DNA from 4 places in the Variovorax sp. MPBD4-3 genome. Region 4 is predicted to be linked to each of the others. Evidence: predicted binding sites of a transcription regulator. Region 4 holds the regulator's gene; each other region holds the start of a gene.
The links. Region 4 encodes sigma-54, which starts transcription at its own class of promoters, with help from an activator protein. Its sites were predicted from a motif close to TGGCANGNAANCTGCTTT; they were not measured.
Positions count from the first base shown of each region.

Region 1: AC1RVW_RS13785 (pilin) is a predicted target of sigma-54. The motif match lies at 2,352-2,369, and genes of this name have one in related genera.
Region 2: AC1RVW_RS04380 (nitrate regulatory protein) is a predicted target of sigma-54. The motif match lies at 2,716-2,733, and genes of this name have one in related genera.
Region 3: AC1RVW_RS18790 (isopenicillin N synthase family dioxygenase) is a predicted target of sigma-54. The motif match lies at 1,764-1,781, and genes of this name have one in related genera.

Region 1 is NZ_JBXASW010000018.1:73,679-78,585, forward strand. It holds gene AC1RVW_RS13775 (CHASE2 domain-containing protein) at 1-1,387, shown strand, start outside; gene AC1RVW_RS13780 (3',5'-cyclic-nucleotide phosphodiesterase) at 1,417-2,220, shown strand; gene AC1RVW_RS13785 (pilin) at 2,430-2,936, shown strand; gene AC1RVW_RS13790 (hypothetical protein) at 3,004-3,297, opposite strand; gene AC1RVW_RS13795 (phosphoethanolamine transferase) at 3,494-4,907, shown strand, end outside.
Region 2 is NZ_JBXASW010000005.1:74,078-78,984, forward strand. It holds gene AC1RVW_RS04375 (CmpA/NrtA family ABC transporter substrate-binding protein) at 1-1,091, opposite strand, end outside; gene AC1RVW_RS04380 (nitrate regulatory protein) at 1,425-2,678, opposite strand; gene tsaD (tRNA (adenosine(37)-N6)-threonylcarbamoyltransferase complex transferase subunit TsaD) at 2,808-3,869, shown strand; gene AC1RVW_RS04390 (alpha/beta hydrolase-fold protein) at 3,805-4,566, opposite strand; gene AC1RVW_RS04395 (Hsp20/alpha crystallin family protein) at 4,756-4,907, opposite strand, start outside.
Region 3 is NZ_JBXASW010000033.1:7,601-12,507, forward strand. It holds gene AC1RVW_RS18780 (BMP family ABC transporter substrate-binding protein) at 1-18, opposite strand, end outside; gene AC1RVW_RS18785 (VOC family protein) at 124-510, opposite strand; gene AC1RVW_RS18790 (isopenicillin N synthase family dioxygenase) at 705-1,706, opposite strand; gene rutR (HTH-type transcriptional regulator RutR) at 1,933-2,640, shown strand; gene rutF (NADH-dependent FMN reductase RutF) at 2,681-3,232, opposite strand; gene AC1RVW_RS18805 (malonic semialdehyde reductase) at 3,247-3,846, opposite strand; gene rutD (pyrimidine utilization protein D) at 3,843-4,649, opposite strand; gene rutC (pyrimidine utilization protein C) at 4,658-4,907, opposite strand, start outside.
Region 4 is NZ_JBXASW010000032.1:11,332-16,238, reverse strand. It holds gene lptA (lipopolysaccharide transport periplasmic protein LptA) at 1-302, shown strand, start outside; gene lptB (LPS export ABC transporter ATP-binding protein) at 299-1,093, shown strand; gene AC1RVW_RS18515 (RNA polymerase factor sigma-54) at 1,114-2,721, shown strand; gene AC1RVW_RS18510 (phospholipase D family protein) at 2,732-4,333, shown strand; gene AC1RVW_RS18505 (LysE family translocator) at 4,362-4,907, opposite strand, start outside.

The sequences.
Region 1 (4,907 bases), on a different contig from region 4:
GAGCGCAAGCATGGAGGTGCCGTTTCGTGGCCCGGGCGGCGCTGGCGGCGGATCGTTCCGCTACATCCCGGCCGCCGATGTGCTCGAAGGACGCCTCGCCCCCGGCGAGCTGAAAGGAAAGATCGTGCTCGTCGGCGCCACCGCGCCGGGCCTGCAGGACCTGCGCGCCACCCCCGTCGAAGCCGCGTTCCCGGGCGTGGAAGTGCACGCCAACGTCGTCTCCGGCCTGCTCGACCAGCGGCTGTTCAGCGTGCCGGACTATGCTCCGGGCTACGAAGTGCTGAGCGTGCTGGTGACGGGGCTGCTGCTGGCCTTCGGCCTGTCGCTGCTGTCGGCGCCGCGCGCGGTGCTGCTGGTCGCGGCAACCATCGCCGGGCTGGTCGGGCTCAATTCCTGGCTCTTCGTGGGGTACGGCCTCGTGCTGCCGCTGGCGTCGGCCCTTGCCATGACCACGCTCGCTTTCGTGCTCAGCATGAGCTGGGGCTACTTCGTCGAATCGCGCGCGCGGCGCGGGCTGGTGCGGCTCTTCGGCACCTATGTTCCGCCGCAGCTGGTCGACGAAATGCTGGTCCAGCCGGACCGCTACAGCATGCGCGCCGAAAGCAAGCAGATGACCGTGATGTTCTGCGACATGCGCGACTTCACCCGCCTGTCGGAGCAGATGACCCCGGCGCAGCTCCAGGCCTTCCTCAACACCGTGTTCAGCCGGCTCACCGACGTGATCAGCGCGCACCGCGGCACCGTCGACAAATACATGGGCGACTGCGTCATGGCCTTCTGGGGCGCGCCCATCGACGCGCCCGACCACGCCGCATTGGCCGTGCGCGCCGCGCTCGGCATGGCCGACGCCGTGCGCGACATCAACAGCGCCAACCGCGCCGGCGGCCGCCCGGAGATCAGCGTGGGCATCGGCATCAACAGCGGCGTCATGAGCGTGGGCGACATGGGCTCGGCCGCGCGGCGCAGCTACACCGTCGTCGGCGACGCGGTCAATCTCGCGTCGCGCCTCGAAGGCCTGAGCGGCCACTACGGGGTGGAGATCGTCGCCAGCGGCGCCACCCAGGAACTGGCGCCCGGCTACGTCTGGCAGGAGCTCGACAGCGTGCGCGTCAAGGGCAAGGCGCAGGCCGTGGCCGTGTTCACCCCCCTGGCCGAGCGCACGCCCGAAGCCGAAAAACAGGCCCAGCCGATGCTTGAGCGCTGGGGCGCCGTGCTCGCCGCCTACCGCCGCCAGGACTGGGCCGTGGGCCGGAACTTGCTGGCCCCCTTGCTCGCCGCGGATGCCAAAAAAGTCCTTTACCAGCTCTACGCCCAGCGTTTAGCCTCCATGGCGTTGCGACCCCAGGATCCGAACTGGGACGGCGCAACCCGGTTCGAAACCAAATGACGACAGACACACACAAGGGGTCTTTCACAATGCAGGTTCGTGTGCTGGGTTGCTCAGGCGCCATTGCCAAAGACTGCCGCACCACCTCGTTCCTGGTCGACACCGACCTGCTCGTCGATGCGGGCACCGGCGTGGGCGACCTCTCGCTCGAAGAAATGGCCGCCATCGACGACGTGGTTCTGACGCACTGCCACCTCGACCACATCGCCGCCCTGCCCCTGATGCTCGACGCCATCGGCAGCCGCCGCTCCAGACCGCTGCGCGTGCATGCGCTGCGCGCCACCATCGAGGCGCTGCGCGCTCACGTGTTCAACAACGTCATCTGGCCCGATTTCGAGAGCATTCCCAGCCCTGAAGCGCCGTTCGTGAGCTTTCACGACATCGAGGTGGGGCAGATGCTGCAGCTGGGCAGCTGTGCGCCCAAGTCGATCGAGGTGCTGCCGGCCGTGCACACCGTGCCGGCCTGCGGCTTTGCCGTGCGGCGAGCTTCCGGCGGAGCGAACTGGGTTTTCAGCGGTGACACCGAGCGCAACCCGCCGTTCTGGGACCGGGTCAACGCGCTGGATGTGGCGATGCTGGTGATAGAGACGGCCTTCAGCAACAGGGAGCAGGCGCTGGCCGAGCGCAGCTTGCATTTGTCACCGGTGATGCTGGCGGGCGAGCTGGCGCGGATCGACCCGGCGAAGCAGTTTCCGATCTACATCACCCATACCAAGCCGGCGGAAACCGACGAGATCATGAACCAGATCGAGGCGCTGGGAGAGCATCAGGTGGCGGGGGTGGCGCAGCGGGATATCCGGTGGTTGAAGGCGGATGGGGTGTTGACTTTCTGATGCATCGGCAGCCTGTGCCGGTTGACATATTTGTCATGCAAGAAGCATCTGGACACAAAATGTGTCGCATCGTGTTACACGTTGGTAAACAAAGGTGACGTGTTCGGTCGACAGAAGGTTGGTTTGGAGGGTGGCACAGATGCTGCGGAAGTTCTCCCGCTCCGGGCAGGTTCCCGGGCGTGACAACCAACCAACCTGGAGTTAGTTCAATGAACCGTCGTACTCTCGCCCGCCGCGCACAGGCCGGCTTTACCCTTATCGAATTGATGATCGTTGTGGCGATCATTGGTATCTTGGCTGCTATTGCGATCCCGCAATACCAAACTTACATTGCAAAGTCGCAAGTTTCGCGCGTGATCGGCGAAACGGGTTCACAAAAGACTGCTGTTGAAGATTGCGTCAACAATGGAAAGATGACGGAAGGTGCAACGGGCTGCGCTGGTACGGCCACTGGCTCGAACCTTATCGTTACGACGGGCAGTAACACCGTCAACGGTGGTGCTCCGGGTACGGGTCTGGGTGCACCTATTCTCTCTTTTGGCGGCAAGACAGACGGCTCGGCAACTCTCACTTCGGCGTTTGGAAACAACGCTGCAGCAGTTATTGCAGGGAAAAAGATCGTTTGGACCCGTACTACTGATGGCACCTGGACCTGCGCATCGGACGTCCTGAAGAAGTACGAGCAAGTCGCTTGCCCGACCAGCTCCACTTCTTAAATAGATCTGCTGATCGAAGCCGCCTGCGGGCGGCTTTTTTATTTGGTGGCAAAAGGCTATGCCGCGCTCAGTGTTTGGGCTTCACACTGATTGGGTTAGCGATCTTTGCTGCAATCATTGGAATACTTGCGGCTATCGCAATTCCATCTATGAGAATCAGATTTTTATCAAAAAGCAGGCTCATGTTTGGCGAGGCCATTAATTTTTCACCCGCCGTGAAATTTTTTTCGAGAGCACCAGGCCTCCGCTGGCAACTGATCCATACCAGAAATTTCGACCCGCAGACAATCGGGCTAGATCTGCAGGCCATGAGCGGAACCGCCGCGCCGTCTATCTCAACAATTTGGAATTCCGCCGGCATGAACGTTCCCAAGCCGCACGTTCCCCAACTGGCCCGACCAACATCGCAACAACCTTTGGCAATGGCGCACTTCGGCCTTTGTACGCGCAAAATCCCAGCGCGTTCACTTGGACTAAGCAGACCAACGAAAGCTTGGATTTGCGCGTCGTCCAAATTGAGCCCAAGTCTGTGAGCGCTGCATCCCCACGATGAGACGATGAGTTGGCGATCGCGATGGCTTACAAAGCCAGTGGAATTAAAAAGTGGGAAGTGGGTTGCGCACTCGCTTCTTCTTTTGTTTGCACTGGCTCTGATCGCCCCGAACTTCATCGCGGTACTTAGCGCCGCCAACATCCTGGAAGCGTCTTACGCAGAGAGCATTGCCTATGCAATCTGCTTCTGGGCGCTGGTTTTCGCTGTCGTGCCCCGCCTTTGGATGGGCCTTGTCGTGGCGGCTGTATGTTCGCTTTGGTGGCCGGCCGAAGTCTTTTTGCGCTTGAACTTTGCGCAGCCAGTGACGCCGACTTTCGTCGGCATGGCACTGGATACGGACGTACGTGAAGCGTCTGAGTTCTTGGTGTCGGCAGGATGGACAGCTTTGCTTCCGGCCGTACTGTTTGTCAGCGTTGCCTTTGTCTTGGGACGTCATCTGTATCGCAGGAGCTCTAAATGGACACACCGTTCGCGCCGATGGGTCTTGTTCGCTGTTCCGACTATCTTGACCACATTGATGCTGTCTCATGTAGATATAGGCGATGCAAGCGCTGCGGGGGAACCTTTCGCAAACAGGGCTGGCAGCATGGCGGCAGTCTTGGCAACGGTCTACCCGCTTGACCTGCCGCTCTCGGCAATCTGGATACATCAGGATGCTTCGGTCATTCGGCAGCTTAGAGCAGAACTGAGAGACTTCAACTTCAAGGCGAAGCTTTCCGATGTGCATCCGGATACGGTTGTTCTAGTGATTGGAGAGTCCTCACGCTCTGATCGATGGCGGCTTTTCGGCTACGGGCGCAGGACCACGCCAAGGCTGTCCGCGATGAGCGACCTGATCCTTTTTCCCGATGTGGCTACGCAATCGGTGGCTACACGATATGCCGTGCCTAACCTCATCTCACGGCGGCCGTTGCTGACGAGCGATGGCAAAGTTGCTCTCATTGTGGAGCCGTCTATCCTGGCGGCGATGAAACAGGTAGGCTACCGAACCTCCTGGTTGTCGAATCAAGGTGTGGGAGGCTTCTACGAGAGCCCTATCGCGATGTACGCTGGCGATGCGGACGAGGCGATCTACCTCAACCCGACAAGCTACGACGCTCGTGGAACCTACGACGAAGCGTTGCTTGCGCCATTGCGCCGAAGGCTGGATACCGAGGGTAGAAAATTCATCGTGTTGCATACGCTTGGCAGCCATTTTGATTTTTCGCATCGCTACCCGTCTTCCTTCGACATTTACCGCCCCTCGTTGACGACCGTTCCCGCACAGGACGGCATCAAGCAAAACACCTCGCTCGCGGCACAGATCAGCAACGCCTACGACAACAGCATCCAGTACACAGACTCGCTTCTGTCGCAAGTCATCGAAGCCGTCGATCACAAGGGGGATGCGGCAGTGGTGATGTACATCTCTGATCACG
Region 2 (4,907 bases), on a different contig from region 4:
TCGGTGGCCACCTTCAGGTAGTCGGGGTGTTCCTTCAGCAGGCCCCAGCGCTTGTGCTGCGTGAGGAACCACATGCCGTCCGACAGGTACGGGAAGTTCACGGCGCCGGCGTTGTAGAACTTCATGTGGTTGGGGTCGTCCCAGCTCTTGCCCAGGCCGTTGGTGTAGCGGCCCAGGATGCGCTGGTTGATGGCGTCCACGCTGGTGTTGACGTAGCTCTTGTCGGCGATGGTCTCGGCCATCTTGTTCTTGTTCTGCAGGCCGGCGTCGATCCACTTGCTGGCTTCGAGGATGGCGGCCGTCACGGCGCGCGCGGTGTTGGGGTACTTCTTCGTGAACTCGGCGGTGCAGCCGAGCACCTTCTCGGGGTGGTCCTTCCAGATGTCCTGCGTGGTGATGGCCGTGATGCCGATGCCGTCCATGATGGCGCGCTGGCCCCAGGGCTCGCCCACGCAGTAGCCGTCCATGTTGCCCACGCGCATGTTGGCCACCATCTGCGGAGGCGGCACGGTGATGTTCTTCACGTCCTTGAACGGATCGATGCCGGCCGATGCGAGCCAGTAGTAGAGCCACATGGCGTGCGTGCCGGTGGGGAAGGTCTGCGCGAAGGTGTATTCGCGCTTCTCGCTGGCGATGAGCTTGGCCAGCGAGGCGGCGTCGACCGCGCCCTTGTCGGAGAGCTTCTTCGACAGCGTGATGGCCTGGCCGTTGTTGTTCAGGGTCATGAGCACGGCCATGTCCTTCCTCGGGCCGCTCAGGCCCAGGTGCATGCCGTAGACCAGGCCGTAGAGCACGTGCGCCATGTCGATGTCGCCGTTGGAGAGCTTGTCGCGCACGCCGGCCCAGCTGGCTTCCTTGCTGGGCACGATCTTCACGCCGTACTTCTTGTCGATGCCCAGCACCGAGGCCATGACCACGCTGGCGCAGTCTGTCAGCGGGATGAAGCCGATCTTGACTTCTTCCTTCTCGGGCTTGTCGGAGCCTTGGGCCCAGACGGCCGCGCGCAGGGCGGGGTCGATGCCCACGGCGCCGATGGCGGCGGCTTGCAGGACGCGGCGTCGGCTGAGACGGGTTTTGAGCAGGTCGGTCATGTGGCGGGGCTCCGGTTGAAGGCAAACAAAAACAGCAAAGACAAAAACGAAAAGGCGTCCGCACCGCGCAGGGGCTGCTCGAAAACGAGCCCTTGCGGGATGGGGACGCCTTTGTCCGGTCGGTGGGTGGCACCCGCCGTTGGGTGCCGCCTGCCTGAAGACCCCTGGAGGTCTATGCGCTGGTTGCTTGCAAGCGGTGTGCCAGCCCTGCCGGGCGGTCTGCTGCTATCGGAAAAGTAGCTGGAACGTCTTGCGCTGCAAGGGCGAAGCGCCATCCGGACGGTGCACGGGCGGCAGGCACGGTTGTTGTGCGGCGCACCAAATTGAACGCCCTCAGCGGGGCGGCGGGGGCAGGTAGTCGGCCATCGCGAGCACCGACTCGGCCACTTCGACGAGCCGGCGGCCCTGGTTCATGGCGGTCTCGCGCAGCATCTTGTGCGCCTCCTGCTCGCTCATGCGCCGGTGCGCCATCAGCAGGCCCTTGGCGCGTTCCACGAGCTTGCGTTCATTGAGCGAGGCGCGCACGGTCTGCAGTTCGTCGCTCATGGCCTGCAGCCGCTGCGACTGCTCCTGCACCATGTCGAGCACCGAGCGCTCGAGGTGGCGGCCGAGTTGCGCGGGCGCGGCGGCCTGCGCGTCGGCGTCGTCGAAGAACAGCGCGGCGTCGGTCTCCGGCGCCAAGGTGTCGAGCACCTGCCGGTAGGCCTGGAGTTCGCTGCGGGCCCGGGCTGTCTTGTGGCTGCAGAGCGCGCGCAGGTCGGCTTCGAGCCGGTCTTCGACGGTGCGCATGGCGTCGATGCGGCGCGTGCAGCAGTCGAACCAGGCCTGGCCGAGTGCGGAGTCGGCGGGCGCGGAGGTGGCGCCCCTGCGGCGCATGCGCTCCAGCTCGGCCAGGGTGGCGTCGGACTGGCTCTCGCGCCAGAGGGCGAGCACCGCATCGCCGGAAAAGTCGACGAACACCTGGAAGCATCGTTCCTGCGATTCGATCAGGTGCTGCCACTGCAGGCGCCGGGTTTCGTCGCTGCGGCCCTGGGCCAGCGCGGCGGCGCCGAATGCGCGCTCCTGGCCGGCGAACTCCTTGCCCTGCATGAAGTTGAACATCGCCACCAGGAGGCGGGATATCTCGGGGTCGGTGGCGCCGTCGGCCGCCTCGAACACGACCGACAGCAGGCCGGCGATGAGCTTGACGAAGGCGGCGGTCGACTGCGACGGCTTGAGTTCGAGGGCATCGATGCGCCGGCGCAGGGCGGGCAGGGCGTCCAACCCCGGCAGCACCCAGGCGATGCGGCTGAACAGCCGCGCGCCGTTGCCGGAGCCGACGCCGCGGTGATGCTCGGACTCGAGCTGGTCGAACCCGGCGCGCACTTCCTGCTCGAGCGCCAGGCATTCGGCGATCTGCGGGGCTCGCTGCTCGGCCAGGCGCACGCCGTGCGACGCGAGGAACACGTTCGACATGCCGCGCTCGCGCTGCAGCGCGTGCACCAGCCGCCCGATCACGCCGACCAGTTCGCTGGTGCGCGCGAGCTGGTCCAGCTCGTCGATTTCGCAGCGGCGGGCGGCGATCAGAAAACTCAGTCCGGACTTCATGGTGGGTGCGTTCGCCTGCGGGGGGCCTTGGGGGAGCACTGCAACATCCGTGCCTCTCGGGGGCCTCCGGCTCGCCTGCGCTTGCCCCTTCGCGGGCGACCGCGGCAGGCGCCACCTACACTCGGCGGCATGCTCTTGTTGGGAATCGAATCATCCTGCGATGAAACCGGCGTGGCGCTGGTGGAGTCGCACGGCAACGCGCTGCCGGTGTTGCGCTCGCATGCGCTGCACAGCCAGATCGCCATGCACCAGGCCTACGGGGGCGTGGTGCCCGAACTGGCCAGCCGCGACCACATCCGCCGCGTGCTGCCGCTGACCGAGTCGGTCATGGCCGAGGCCGGCCGCTCGCTCGGTGAAATCGACGTGGTGGCCTACACGCGCGGACCGGGCCTGGCGGGCGCGCTGCTCGTGGGCGCCGGCGTGGCCTGCGCGTTGGGCGTGGCGCTGGGCAAGCCGGTGCTGGGCGTGCATCACCTCGAAGGACACCTGCTGTCGCCGTTCCTGAGCGCCGATCCGCCGGAGTTTCCGTTCGTGGCGCTGCTGGTGTCCGGCGGCCATACGCAACTGATGCGGGTGGACGGCGTGGGCCGCTACGAGCTGCTGGGCGAGACCATCGACGACGCGGCCGGCGAGGCCTTCGACAAGAGCGCCAAGCTCATGGGCCTGCCTTACCCGGGCGGGCCGTGGCTCGCGAAGCTGGCCGAAGACGGCAACCCGGCGGCGTTCAAGCTGCCGCGCCCGCTGCTGCACAGCGGCGATCTCGACTTTTCGTTCGCCGGCCTGAAGACGGCGGTGCTCACCCAGGCCAAGAAGCTCGGCGACCAGCTCGAGGCCGGCAAGGCCGACCTCGCGGCGTCCACGCAGGCGGCCATCGTCGAGGTGCTGCTGAAGAAGTCGCTCGCCGCGCTCGACCAGACCGGCCTGAAGCGGCTGGTGGTGGCGGGCGGCGTGGGGGCGAACAGGAACCTGCGCGAGCAACTCGATGCCGCATGCGCAAGGCGCAAGGCCCGGGTGCACTACCCCGAGCTGCACCTGTGCACCGACAACGGCGCCATGATCGCCATGGCCGCCGCGATGCGCCTGCAGTCGGGCCTGTCGCAGGCGACCGAGCGCTATGCCTTCGACGTCAGACCGCGATGGCCATTGGCATCGCTGACGACCGAGGCGTCGATGCCGCAGGCTGCTGCATAGCAGGCTGCGGCTGGCGCGAGCGGCCGATGGCCGGCAGCGGCAGCACGTCCAGCACGTTGCGCCAGAGCTGGCGCCATTGCGGCCAGTCGTGGCCGCCTTCGGTGGTGAACACGCGGCCCGGCGGCAGCGCGTCGGCCAGCAGCTTGTGGTTGCTGGCAAAGCGGTCCTCGAGGCCGAACCCCAGGTAGAGCGGCGGCAGGTTCTTCGAAGGCTGCGCCGAGAGGTATTGCTGGAAGAAGGGCCAGAGCTTGCGGTCGGGCTCTTCGTCGGGCTGCGGCCCGGTGGGTGCCTGCCATGCGCGCAGGCCGCCGGCCTTCTTGATCTCCGCGCCCAGCACCCGGCGCCCGAGGTAGGGCGCCAGCGCCACGATGCCGTCCACCGAGCCGGGCTTGGCCAGTTCGTGGATCAGCGCGCCGAAGCCGCCGATGGAAATGCCCACCAGCCAGATCGCCTTGTAGCCCTTGGCGCGCTGCGGCTCGATGACGTCCGCATGCAGGCGTTCGCTGAGCGTCTGGTCGTAGTAGTAGGAGACGTCGGCATCCACCAGCAGCGCATCGGCTGCGAGGTGGCGCTCCCTTACGGCGCTGATGAATCCTTCGCGCTCGAACTCGTCGGGCTTGAGGTAGGCGCCTGGCAGGAACACCAGGAGCGTGTCGGATTGTTCGGTGGGGTTTGCAGGTTGAAGGTGAGTTTTCATGGTGCCAGGAGGGGCACCCGATCCGCACCGTCATGATTTTCGATGCGTTTACAAGACGCCCACGAAGAAGAAAGTACTAATAAAACGTCACATGATGTGACGTTATGCACGCCTATTGTGAATAGGGAGCATGTTCAAAGTCAAAAGCAACCCTTGGCTGACACTTTCTTCTTGTGGGCATCGCCCTTACTAGTTGATTTGCAAACTCGTCGCCTGGCTCACCGGCACCAGTTTTCCGAGCTTCAGCGTGAGCACGCCGTTCTCAAGCTTGGCTTCGCTGGTGGCCACGTCGATGTCCTGCGGCAGCTCGTAGGCGGCCTTGAACTGGCGCTTGGCTTCGG
Region 3 (4,907 bases), on a different contig from region 4:
GCCGGCTGCGAGGGTCATGGCAAGCCCGAGGACGGGGCCGTGGGAGGGAGTGCGCGGCATGAAGCAACCTTTCGTGGGGAGCATGGGAAGAGAGGAGAAAAAAAGAGGGGAGGTCGCGTGCGGCTACATCATGAAATTGATGCGGAACACGTTGCCTTCGGGGTCGAGCAGCACCGACTGGTACCAGTTGTAGTAAGTAACGTAGGGCGCCTTCACCAGCGTGGCGCCGGCCTCCAGGGCAACGGGCACCATGCGGTCGACGTCGGCCTGGCTGTCGACGTCGATGTTCAGCAGGAACTTGACGCCGCGTGTGTCGGAGTACTCGCTCAGGTGCAGCAGCTCATAGGCGTCGAGCGCGTTGAAGCCGAGGCTCGACTTGCCGGTGTCCAGGCCGCGGAAGATGGGGGAGCGGATGGCTTCTATCTCTGTGAAGCCGAACACGCGCTGGTAGAAGCCGCTGAGCGCGACCACGTCTTTGGCGAAGACGTTGACGTAGGAGAGATGGGCCATGTCTGTGCTTTTTTTGATGTGGTGTTTTTCAGGGCGCGTGCACAGGCCGTCGGGTACTCCCCTCCGCGAATGTCCCCCGGCCTGCGGCCTCCTCCTTTATTTCGCTGCGGGGAGCACCCGACGCCCTGCGCACATTCGCGGAGCAAGGTACCCCGTCGGCGTGAGCGCGCCCCGAAGAACAGCGGTAAGTCATCTCAAGCCACCGCCTTGGTCCCGCCAAAGGTCGTCTGCTTGACGAACTTCGACGTCAGGTGGTCTCCGGAGGAAATGGGTGCGTACTTGGCAACCTCGCCGGGCGCGAGGCAGCTCGGCAGGCACTCGACCATCGCGTCGTAGTTCGGCTGGTGGAAGAACACCAGCGACTGGCGGCGGTTGGTGCTCGCCACCTCGAACGGCGGGTTGATCACGCGGTGCAGCGTGGACACCCACTGGTCGTTGGTCCACTGCATCATCAGGTCGGCAATGTTGACGACCAGGCCGCCCTCGACCTGCGGCACGTCGACCCACTGGCCTGCCTTGTTGAACACCTGCAGGCCCTTGTCGTCGGGCAGCACGATGGTGAGGCTGCCGTAGTCGCTGTGCGCGCCCGCGCGCAACTGGCCCGGCAGCGGCTGCTCGCGCTGCGGCGGATAGCTCAGCACGCGGAACATGCTGATGTGCTCGTCGATCTTGTCGTCGAAGAAGGTCTCGGGCAGGGAGAGGCCGAGCGCGAAGATGCGCATCAGCGAGCGCGAGAGATCGCTCATGGCCTCGAAGTAGCCTTCGTAGGCTTCGCGGAAACCGTCGATGGGCGGCCAGCTGTTGGGCTCGAAGTGCGGGCCGGCGGCTGGGCCGCGGTGATAGTCGTCGTCGGGCACGTTCGACGGGCCGATGGAGAACGACTCCTTCAGGTCGCCGGGCGCTGCCTCTTCCAGGCTGTAGGAGAGCCCCTCTTCGCCGACCGCGCTGTAGCCGCGCACCGCGTCTTCGCGCGGCCGGTCGACCTTGCGCTTCTCGGCCAGCGGCATGTCGAAGAACTGGCGCGAGAGCGACGACACGCGCTCTATCAGCTCGGGCGCGATGCCATGGTTGGTGATGACGAGAAAGCCGATGCTTCGGCAGGCTTCGTCGACTTTTCTCGCAACCGCCGACTTGCCTTCGGCGGTGCCGTCGAAGTAGGGCGCGAGATCGATGATGGGAACGGACAGCAGGGTCATGGCGGCTTCCTCATTCGGTCGGTCATGCAGTCGTGCATGCGTTGGCATGCCTTTCGCCATGCAACGTCTGTGCCAGTTGGACCAAATGGACAAATCGCATTCGCCGCGTCAGCATGGTGCGCAACACCGCGTTGTGCCGCCGGTCGTGACGCAAGGCGATGCACCGTGGCCTTACAGTGGTGCGCCGTTTGAAAACCGATGAACGTGAAAAGAAGAGCGAGGGAAGATGCCGAAGACCAAGGCGCTGGCCGCAGCCAGCAGCAGTACCGACAAACCGGCGCGCAAGCGTGCCAAGCCGGCCGTGCGCAGTGCGTCGGCCGTGAACCGGCGGCTGCGCCAGATCGAGGACAAGCGCACCGCGATCCTCGGCGCGGCGCTGGGGCTGTTCTCGCGCTTCGGCCTGCACGGCACATCGATCGACCAGGTGGCGGCGCGTGCCGATGTGTCGAAGAGCAACCTGCTCTATTACTTCGCGAACAAGGAAGAGCTCTACGTCAACGTGCTGCGCGACCTGCTCGCGCTGTGGCTCGAACCGCTGCGCGGCTTCAGCGCCGAGCAGGACCCGGCCGAGGCCATCGGCGGCTACATCCGCCGCAAGCTGGTGGTGTCGCGCGACCGGCCCGATGCATCGCGGCTGTTCTGCCTTGAAATGATCCAGGGCGCGCCGCTGCTGCGCGACGAACTGGACCGCGAGCTGCGCTCGCTGGTGGAGAAGAAATCGGAAGTGATCCGCGCCTGGGTCGAGTCCGGCAAGCTGGCGCCGGTCGATCCGCACCACCTGATCTTCGCGCTGTGGGCGGTGACGCAGCACTACGCGGATTTCGGCGTCCAGGTGCAGGCGCTGACGGGGCACACGCTGGAAGATGCGGCGTTCTTCGAGGAGACGGCGGAGAACGTTCAGCGCATCGTGCTGCAGGGCATCGCGCCGCGCTGACTCTTGCCTTGCTCCCTCCCCTTCCGGGGGAGGAAGCAATTCAGTGCTGCGGCGGCGCCGCGATCTCGTGATAGCGCCGGTCGAAGTAGATCAAGCCCTGCGCCGCGCCGCCGATCGCGATCGCCACGGCCTCGCAGAACAGCACGTCGTGCGTGCCCGCGCTCGTCGCGTGCACCACGCGGCAGTCGAACGACACGGCCGCATCGTCGAGCATCGGCGAGCCGGTGGTCTTGCGGCTCCAGCGGCCGGCGGCGAAGCGCTCGTCCATCGGCGTCTTGCCGCCGAACAACGCGGACAGCGACTGGTGGCCCGCCGCCAGCACATTCACGCACAGCACGCCGTTGGCCTTGAACGCCGGGTACACGGAAGCGGACCGGTTCAGGCACACCAGCAGCGTCGGCGGCTCGTCGGTCACGCTGCACACGGCCGATGCGGTGAAGCCGGCGCGGCCCGCCGGGCCGTCGGTGGTGATGATGTTCACCGCCGCGCCCAGCCGCGCCATCGCGTTGCGGTAGTCGGCCTTCTGCAAGCCCGCAGGCAAGCCGGCGGGGTTCGATGACGAAGGGGCGTGTGAGGCCATGGCGTTCAACATGGAGAGTGACTCCTTCAGGCCAGCATGCAGGCTTCGTCGAAGGGCAGCCGCGGCAGGCGGCCGAACACCTTCGACGCATCGCCGTGGCCGAGGTTGATGAGGAAATTGACGGTCCAGTCGGTGCCCTCGAAAAAGGCCGCATCGACCTTCGCCTTGTCGAAGCCCGACATCGGGCCGGCGTCCAGGCCCACCGCGCGCGCGGCCAGCAGCAGATAGCCGGCCTGCAGGCTCGCGTTGCGGAAGGCGGTCTCGTGCGCGGCCTCGGGGCTGCCGGTGAACCAGCTGCGCGCGTCGGCTTGCGGGAACAGCGTGGGCAGACTGTCGTAGAACTTGCGGTCCCATGCGGCAATGACGGTGACCGGCGCGCTCATGGTCTTGTCGAGGTTGCCCTTGGAGAGCGCGGGCGCCAGGCGCTGCTTGCCTTCGGGCGTGCGCACGAACACGAAGCGCGCGGGCGAGCAGTTGGCCGAGGTCGGGCCCAGGCTCGCGAGCGAATAGATCTGCCGCAGTTGCGCGTCGGTGACGGGCTCGTCGGTCCAGCCGTTGTGGCTGCGTGCGGCGGTGAACAGCAGCGACAGCGCTGCGTCGTCGAGTGTGGATGCAAGAGTGGTCATGCTGGAACTGCGGGTGCGGTGACCCGCGAAAGAAAGTCGAGCAGGCTGCGGTTGAAGGCCTCGGCCTCGGTCACGCTGTGGGCGTGGCCGCCGTGCGGCATGAAGTCGAGCGTGACGTCGCGCAGGCCATCGGCCAGGCGCTGGGAGCAGGTCCAGGGCACGAGTGCGTCGTCCTTGGCCGCGGCCACCAATGCGGGCGCGGTGATGTCGCCCAGCCGTGCGTCGATGTCGAAGGCGCGCAGCGCGGCGATGCGCGCGCGCATGTTGGCCTCGCCGGGAAAATGGGCGAAGGCGTGATCGACTTCGGCGGCCACGCGCTGCGCGTGCTCGGCGGCCCAGGCTGCGGGGTAGAGGAAGATCGGCTGCGCTTCCACATAGGCGCGCGCACCGCATGCGCCGAGCAGCGCGAGCCGGGCATCGAAGCAGCGCGCCGAATGCGGATTGGTCTTCGACCATGCGTTGACGAGCACGAGGCTCGCAATGCGCGCGGGTGCATCCAGCGCGAGCTGCAGGCCCACGAGGCCGCCGAGCGCATGGCCCGCGAAGTGGCACCGCGAAGTGTTCGTGGCGTCGAGGATTTCCAGCACGTCCCGCGCCATGTGCTCGATGGCATAGGCAGCGGGCAGCGCGCCGGGGCTGCGACCCGTGCCGCGCTGGTCGTAGGCGACGACGCGGTGCCCGGCGTCGACCAGCGCGCCGAGCTGCGGCTGCCAGAAACCGGCCGAGCCGCCGAGGCCCGACGACAGCAGCACGGTGGAGGGCGCCTCGGACGGCCCGTGCACCTCGTAGTGCAGCGAAGGCATGCGGCGCCTCAGCCCTTGTTGCCGATGTGCGCGATCGAGGCGATCTCGATCAGCGCATCGGGCTTCACCAGGCCGCACTGGATGCAGTAGCGCGCGGGCTTGGTGCCGGGAAAGAACTCGGCATACACCGCGTTGATCTTCGCGTAGTCGGCCCAGTCCTTGAGCATGATCTGGTTGAAGGTCACGTCGTCCATGGTGCCGCCGGCGGCCTCGACCACGCCCTTGATGATGGTGAGCACATGCCGGGCCTGCGCACTC
Region 4 (4,907 bases):
AAATGCGCCGCCTGCTCGGTTCCACGCCGAACGACGTGAGCACCGGCGCCCTGATCGTCTACGACCAGAGCAACGACACCTACACGGTCAACGGTTCCACCGTGCCGCCGAACACCGCGGTCAACGCGTCGTCCCCGAGCGGCCGCGTCAAGACCATCCTGACACCCAAGGCCGCCACGGCGCCCGCGCCCGGCGCACCGGCCGGGGCCAAGCCGGCCGCGCCGGCAGCGTCCACGCCCGCGCCCGGCACGGGCCTGCGCTCGACCACCACGCTCGGTGGCGATGGAGAAACCCGCAAGTGATCGAAACCGCTGGAACCCAGGAAGCCAACGGCGCACCGGGCAGCCGCCTGGTGGCGCGCGGCCTGAAGAAGAGCTACGGCAGCCGCACGGTCGTGAAGGACGTCTCGCTCGACGTGCAGAAGGGTGAAGTCGTCGGGCTGCTCGGCCCCAACGGCGCCGGCAAGACCACCTCGTTCTACATGATCGTCGGGCTGGTGCGCGCCGACGCGGGCGAGATCACCATCGACGGCGAGCCCATCGCCCACATGCCCATCCACCGCCGCGCGCGCATGGGCCTGAGCTACCTGCCGCAGGAAGCCTCGATCTTCCGCAAGCTCACGGTGGAGGAAAACGTGCGCGCCGTGCTCGAACTGCAGCATGAGCCCGACGCGAGCGGCAAGCTCGCGCCGCTGTCCAAGCAGCACATGGAAGAGCGCCTGTCCGAACTGCTGGCCGACCTGCGCGTCGACCACCTGCGCGATTCGCCGGCGCTGGCGCTGTCGGGCGGCGAGCGCCGCCGCGTCGAGATCGCACGCGCCCTGGCCACCCAGCCGCGCTTCATCCTGCTGGACGAGCCCTTCGCCGGCATCGACCCGATCGCCGTCATCGAAATCCAGCGGATCATCAGCTTCCTGAAGGAGCGCGGCATCGGCGTGCTCATCACCGACCACAACGTGCGCGAAACGCTGGGCATCTGCGATCACGCGTTCATCATCAGCGACGGGCATGTGCTGGCACAAGGTACGCCCTCGGAGATCGTCGACAACGCCGAGGTACGCAGGGTGTACCTGGGCGAACACTTCCGCATGTAAGGAAGGGTCGGGTTCTCCACATGAAGCAAGGGCTGTCCCTTCGCGTCTCGCAGCACTTGGCGTTGACGCCCCAGCTGCAGCAGTCGATCAGGCTGCTCCAACTCTCCACGCTCGAACTGAGCCAGGAAGTGGAGCAGATGCTCGACGAGAACCCCTTCCTCGAGCGCACCGCGGAAGAAGCGGCGCGCGAGGAGTTCGGGCTCGACACCGCCGACGCGCCCGCGGCGCGCGATGACGGCAGTGACGGTGGCGACGGCGAGAGCGACTTCACCCCGCCGCCTGCCAGCACCTCCACCGTCTCGACCGAGACCAGCACCACCACCACGGCCGACTCCGACGGCCCCGCCGCCGAGATCGCCGAGCGCGAGCCCGACTGGGAAGGCGACGGCACCGTCGACATGGCGCCCGACGACAGCGAGTGGGGCAGCGACGCTCCCGCGCGCCAGAACAACCTGGGCGACGACGAGCGCGCCGACGCCACCGAACTCGCGCGCAGCCAGGAATCGCTGCAGTCGTTCCTGCACCGCCAGGCGCTGAGCCTGCGCCTGAGCGAGAACGACAGCGCCGCGCTGCGCTTCCTGATCGAGTCGCTCAACGACGACGGCTACCTCGAAGATTCCCTGCCCGCGCTGGCCTCGGGCCTGGCCGGCGACGACAACGACCAGTTCGACGACCTGGTGCACCACTTCCAGGTGGCGCTCGGCCTGCTGCAGAGCCTGGAGCCGGTGGGCGTGGGCGCGCGCGACCTCGGCGAATGCCTGAGCATCCAGCTGCGGGCGCTGGCCGCCGAGGACGACGACGAGGACGAAGAGCAGGCACAGGTCTACAAGACCGCCATCGCCATCTGCAAGCAGCCGATGGAACTGCTCGCGCGGCGCGACTTCAAGCGCCTGGCCACGCTCACCCGTAGCAGCGAAGAGCTGGTGCGCTCGGCGCTGCAGGTCATTGCGCGGCTGGAGCCCAAGCCGGGGCGCCGTTTCGTCGACGTCGAGCGCAACATCGTCATTCCCGACGTGATCGTCACCAAGACCGGACGCGGCACCAACGTCAAGTTCCGCGTCATGCTGAATCCCGAGGTCATGCCGCGCCTGCGCGTGCACGACATCTATGCCGGCGCGCTCAAGTCGCACAAGGGCGAGGGCAGCCAGGCGCTGTCGCAGCGGCTGCAGGAGGCGCGCTGGTTCATCAAGAACATCCAGCAGCGCTTCGACACCATCCTGCGCGTGAGCAACGCCATCGTCGAGCGCCAGAAGAGCTACTTCGTGCACGGCGAACTGGCCATGCGCCCGCTGGTGCTGCGCGAAATTGCCGACGAACTGGGCCTGCACGAATCCACCATCTCGCGCGTGACCACCGCCAAGTACATGGCCACGCCGTTCGGCACGGTCGAGCTGAAGTATTTCTTCGGCTCGGCGCTGGGCACCGAGACCGGCGGCAACGCGTCGAGCACGGCGGTGCGCGCGCTGATCAAGCAGTTCGTGAGCTCCGAGAGCATCAAGAAGCCGCTGTCGGACAGCCAGATCTCCGAGATGCTGAAGGAGCAGGGCATCGAGTGCGCGCGCCGCACCGTGGCCAAGTACCGCGAAGCCTTGCGCATCGCGCCCGCCAATCTGCGCAAGGCCCTGTAGAAAGCCTTCGATGAGCCGTCTCCCGATGTCGCGCTGGGGCCATTGGGTGATCGCTTTGCTGGCCGTGCTGCTGTTCAGCGGCTGCGCCACCCTGCCCGACGAGGCGCCGCGCCCGCCCACCAAGGCCATGGCCGTGTCGCCCGACACCGCGCTCGGCAAGCTCGCGATCGCGGCCCAGCCCGACCCCGACCTGAGCGGCTTTCGCCTGATGCCCGGCGGCGACTTCGCCTTCGCCACCCGCATAGAGCTCGCGCGCCGCGCCCAGCGCACGCTGGACGTGCAGTACTACCAGATCGAGAACGACGAGACCGGCCGCTACCTGCTGCGCACCCTGCGCGACGCCGCCCTGCGCGGCGTGCGCGTGCGGGTGCTCATGGACGACCTCTACACCTCGGGCGAAGACGAACTGCTGCTCGGCTTTGCCGCCACGCCGAATGTGGAGCTGCGGCTGTTCAACCCGTTCCCGGCCGGGCGCAGCAGCCTGGTCAGGCGCTTCGCGGCTTCGCTGTTCGACTTCAGCCGCGTGAACCGCCGCATGCACAACAAGCTGTTCGTCGCCGACGGCGCGATGGCGGTGGCGGGCGGGCGCAACATCGGCAACCAGTACTTCACGCGCACGGCGGGCGAGAACTTTCTCGACCTCGACACCTTCGTGACCGGCGCGCTCATTCCCCGGCTCGGCAGCCTGTTCGACCAATACTGGAACAGCACCTATGTGCGCCCCGTGCAGTCGGTGGTGGCGAGCAGCCTTTCGCGCGAGGAACTGCAGCGCCGCTTCGACGCCGCCACCGGCGCCGACACCACCCCGCCGCCGCCGCCGCCCGCGCCCAACGACCTGCTGGGCTACAGCCCGATCGCCGACGACCTGAACGCCGGCAGGCTGGGCCTGATCTGGACCCTGGCCGAGGCCTATGCCGACTCGCCCGACCGCGTGATCGGCAAGACCGCGTCGTACGGCGGCGTGCCGCTGCTGGACGTCGACAGCGTGCGCTACAACGTGGTCGAGCAGATGCGCCGCGCGCGCGCCGAGGTGACCATCGTCTCGCCCTACCTGATTCCGGGCGCCACGGGGCTCGAGGTGATGCGCGAGATCCGCGGGCGCGGCGTGAAGATCAGCGTGGTCACCAATTCGCTGGCCGCCACCGACGAGCCGCTGGTGCACACCGCCTACCGCCGCTACCGGCCCGACATGCTCAAGCTCGGCGCCGACCTGTACGAGCTGAGCTCCACGCGCACCCGGCGCAGCGTGCGGCTGGGGCTTTTCGGCACCACGGTCGGGCGGCTGCATGCGAAGTCGGCGGTGATCGACCGGCGCACGCTGTTCGTGGGTTCGATGAATTTCGATCCGCGCTCGGAATCGCAGAACACCGAGATCGGCCTGATCATCCACAGCCCCGAAATGGCGCAGCAGATGCTCAAGCTGCTCGACGTGCTCAAGCAGCAGGGCGCCTACCGGCTGCGCTTTGCCGAAGGCAGCAACGACGGGCGCATCGAATGGGTCAGCGACGACGCCGGCCAGATCACGGTGCTGCACGAGGAGCCCGATTCGGGCTTCTGGGACCGCACCATGCTCGAACTGCTGGCGCCGCTGACGCCCGAGAGCCTGCTCTAGGCCTGCTCCAGGCGCGGCCGGTGCCCGGTCAGTGGCCGCCGCGCAAGGCCGACCAGACCAGCCGCACCCCCAGCAGCCCCATCACGCCGCCGGCCGCGCGGTCGATCCAGGCCTTGTAGCGCAGGTAGGCCGAGCGCGGAGCCGCCGAGGAAAGCGCCAGCGCCACGATGGCGTACCAGCCGGTCTCGATGCAGAAGATCACGGCCGGCACTGCCAGCGCCAGCACCAGCGGCACCTCGCGCGGCAGGAAGGCGGCGAAGATGCTGGCGTAGACCACGGCCGTCTTCGGGTTGCTGACCTGGGTCGCCAGGCCCAGCAGGAAGGTGCGGCCGCCACGCCCCTGACGGACGGGGGAGTTACCCACATCGGGTGTCACGGCCAGTGGCTGGCGCGCGCCGCGCCAGATGCGAAAGCCCAGGTAGACGAGGTAGGCGCCGCCGAAGCCTTTTATCGCCAGGTAGAGCCCCGGCACTGCCAGGAACGCCGCCTGCAGTCCCGCAAGCGCCGCGATGGCGAAGACCAGTCCGCCAGCCCCCATGCCCAGCGCCGCAGCCAGCCCGTCGCCGCGCGAGGC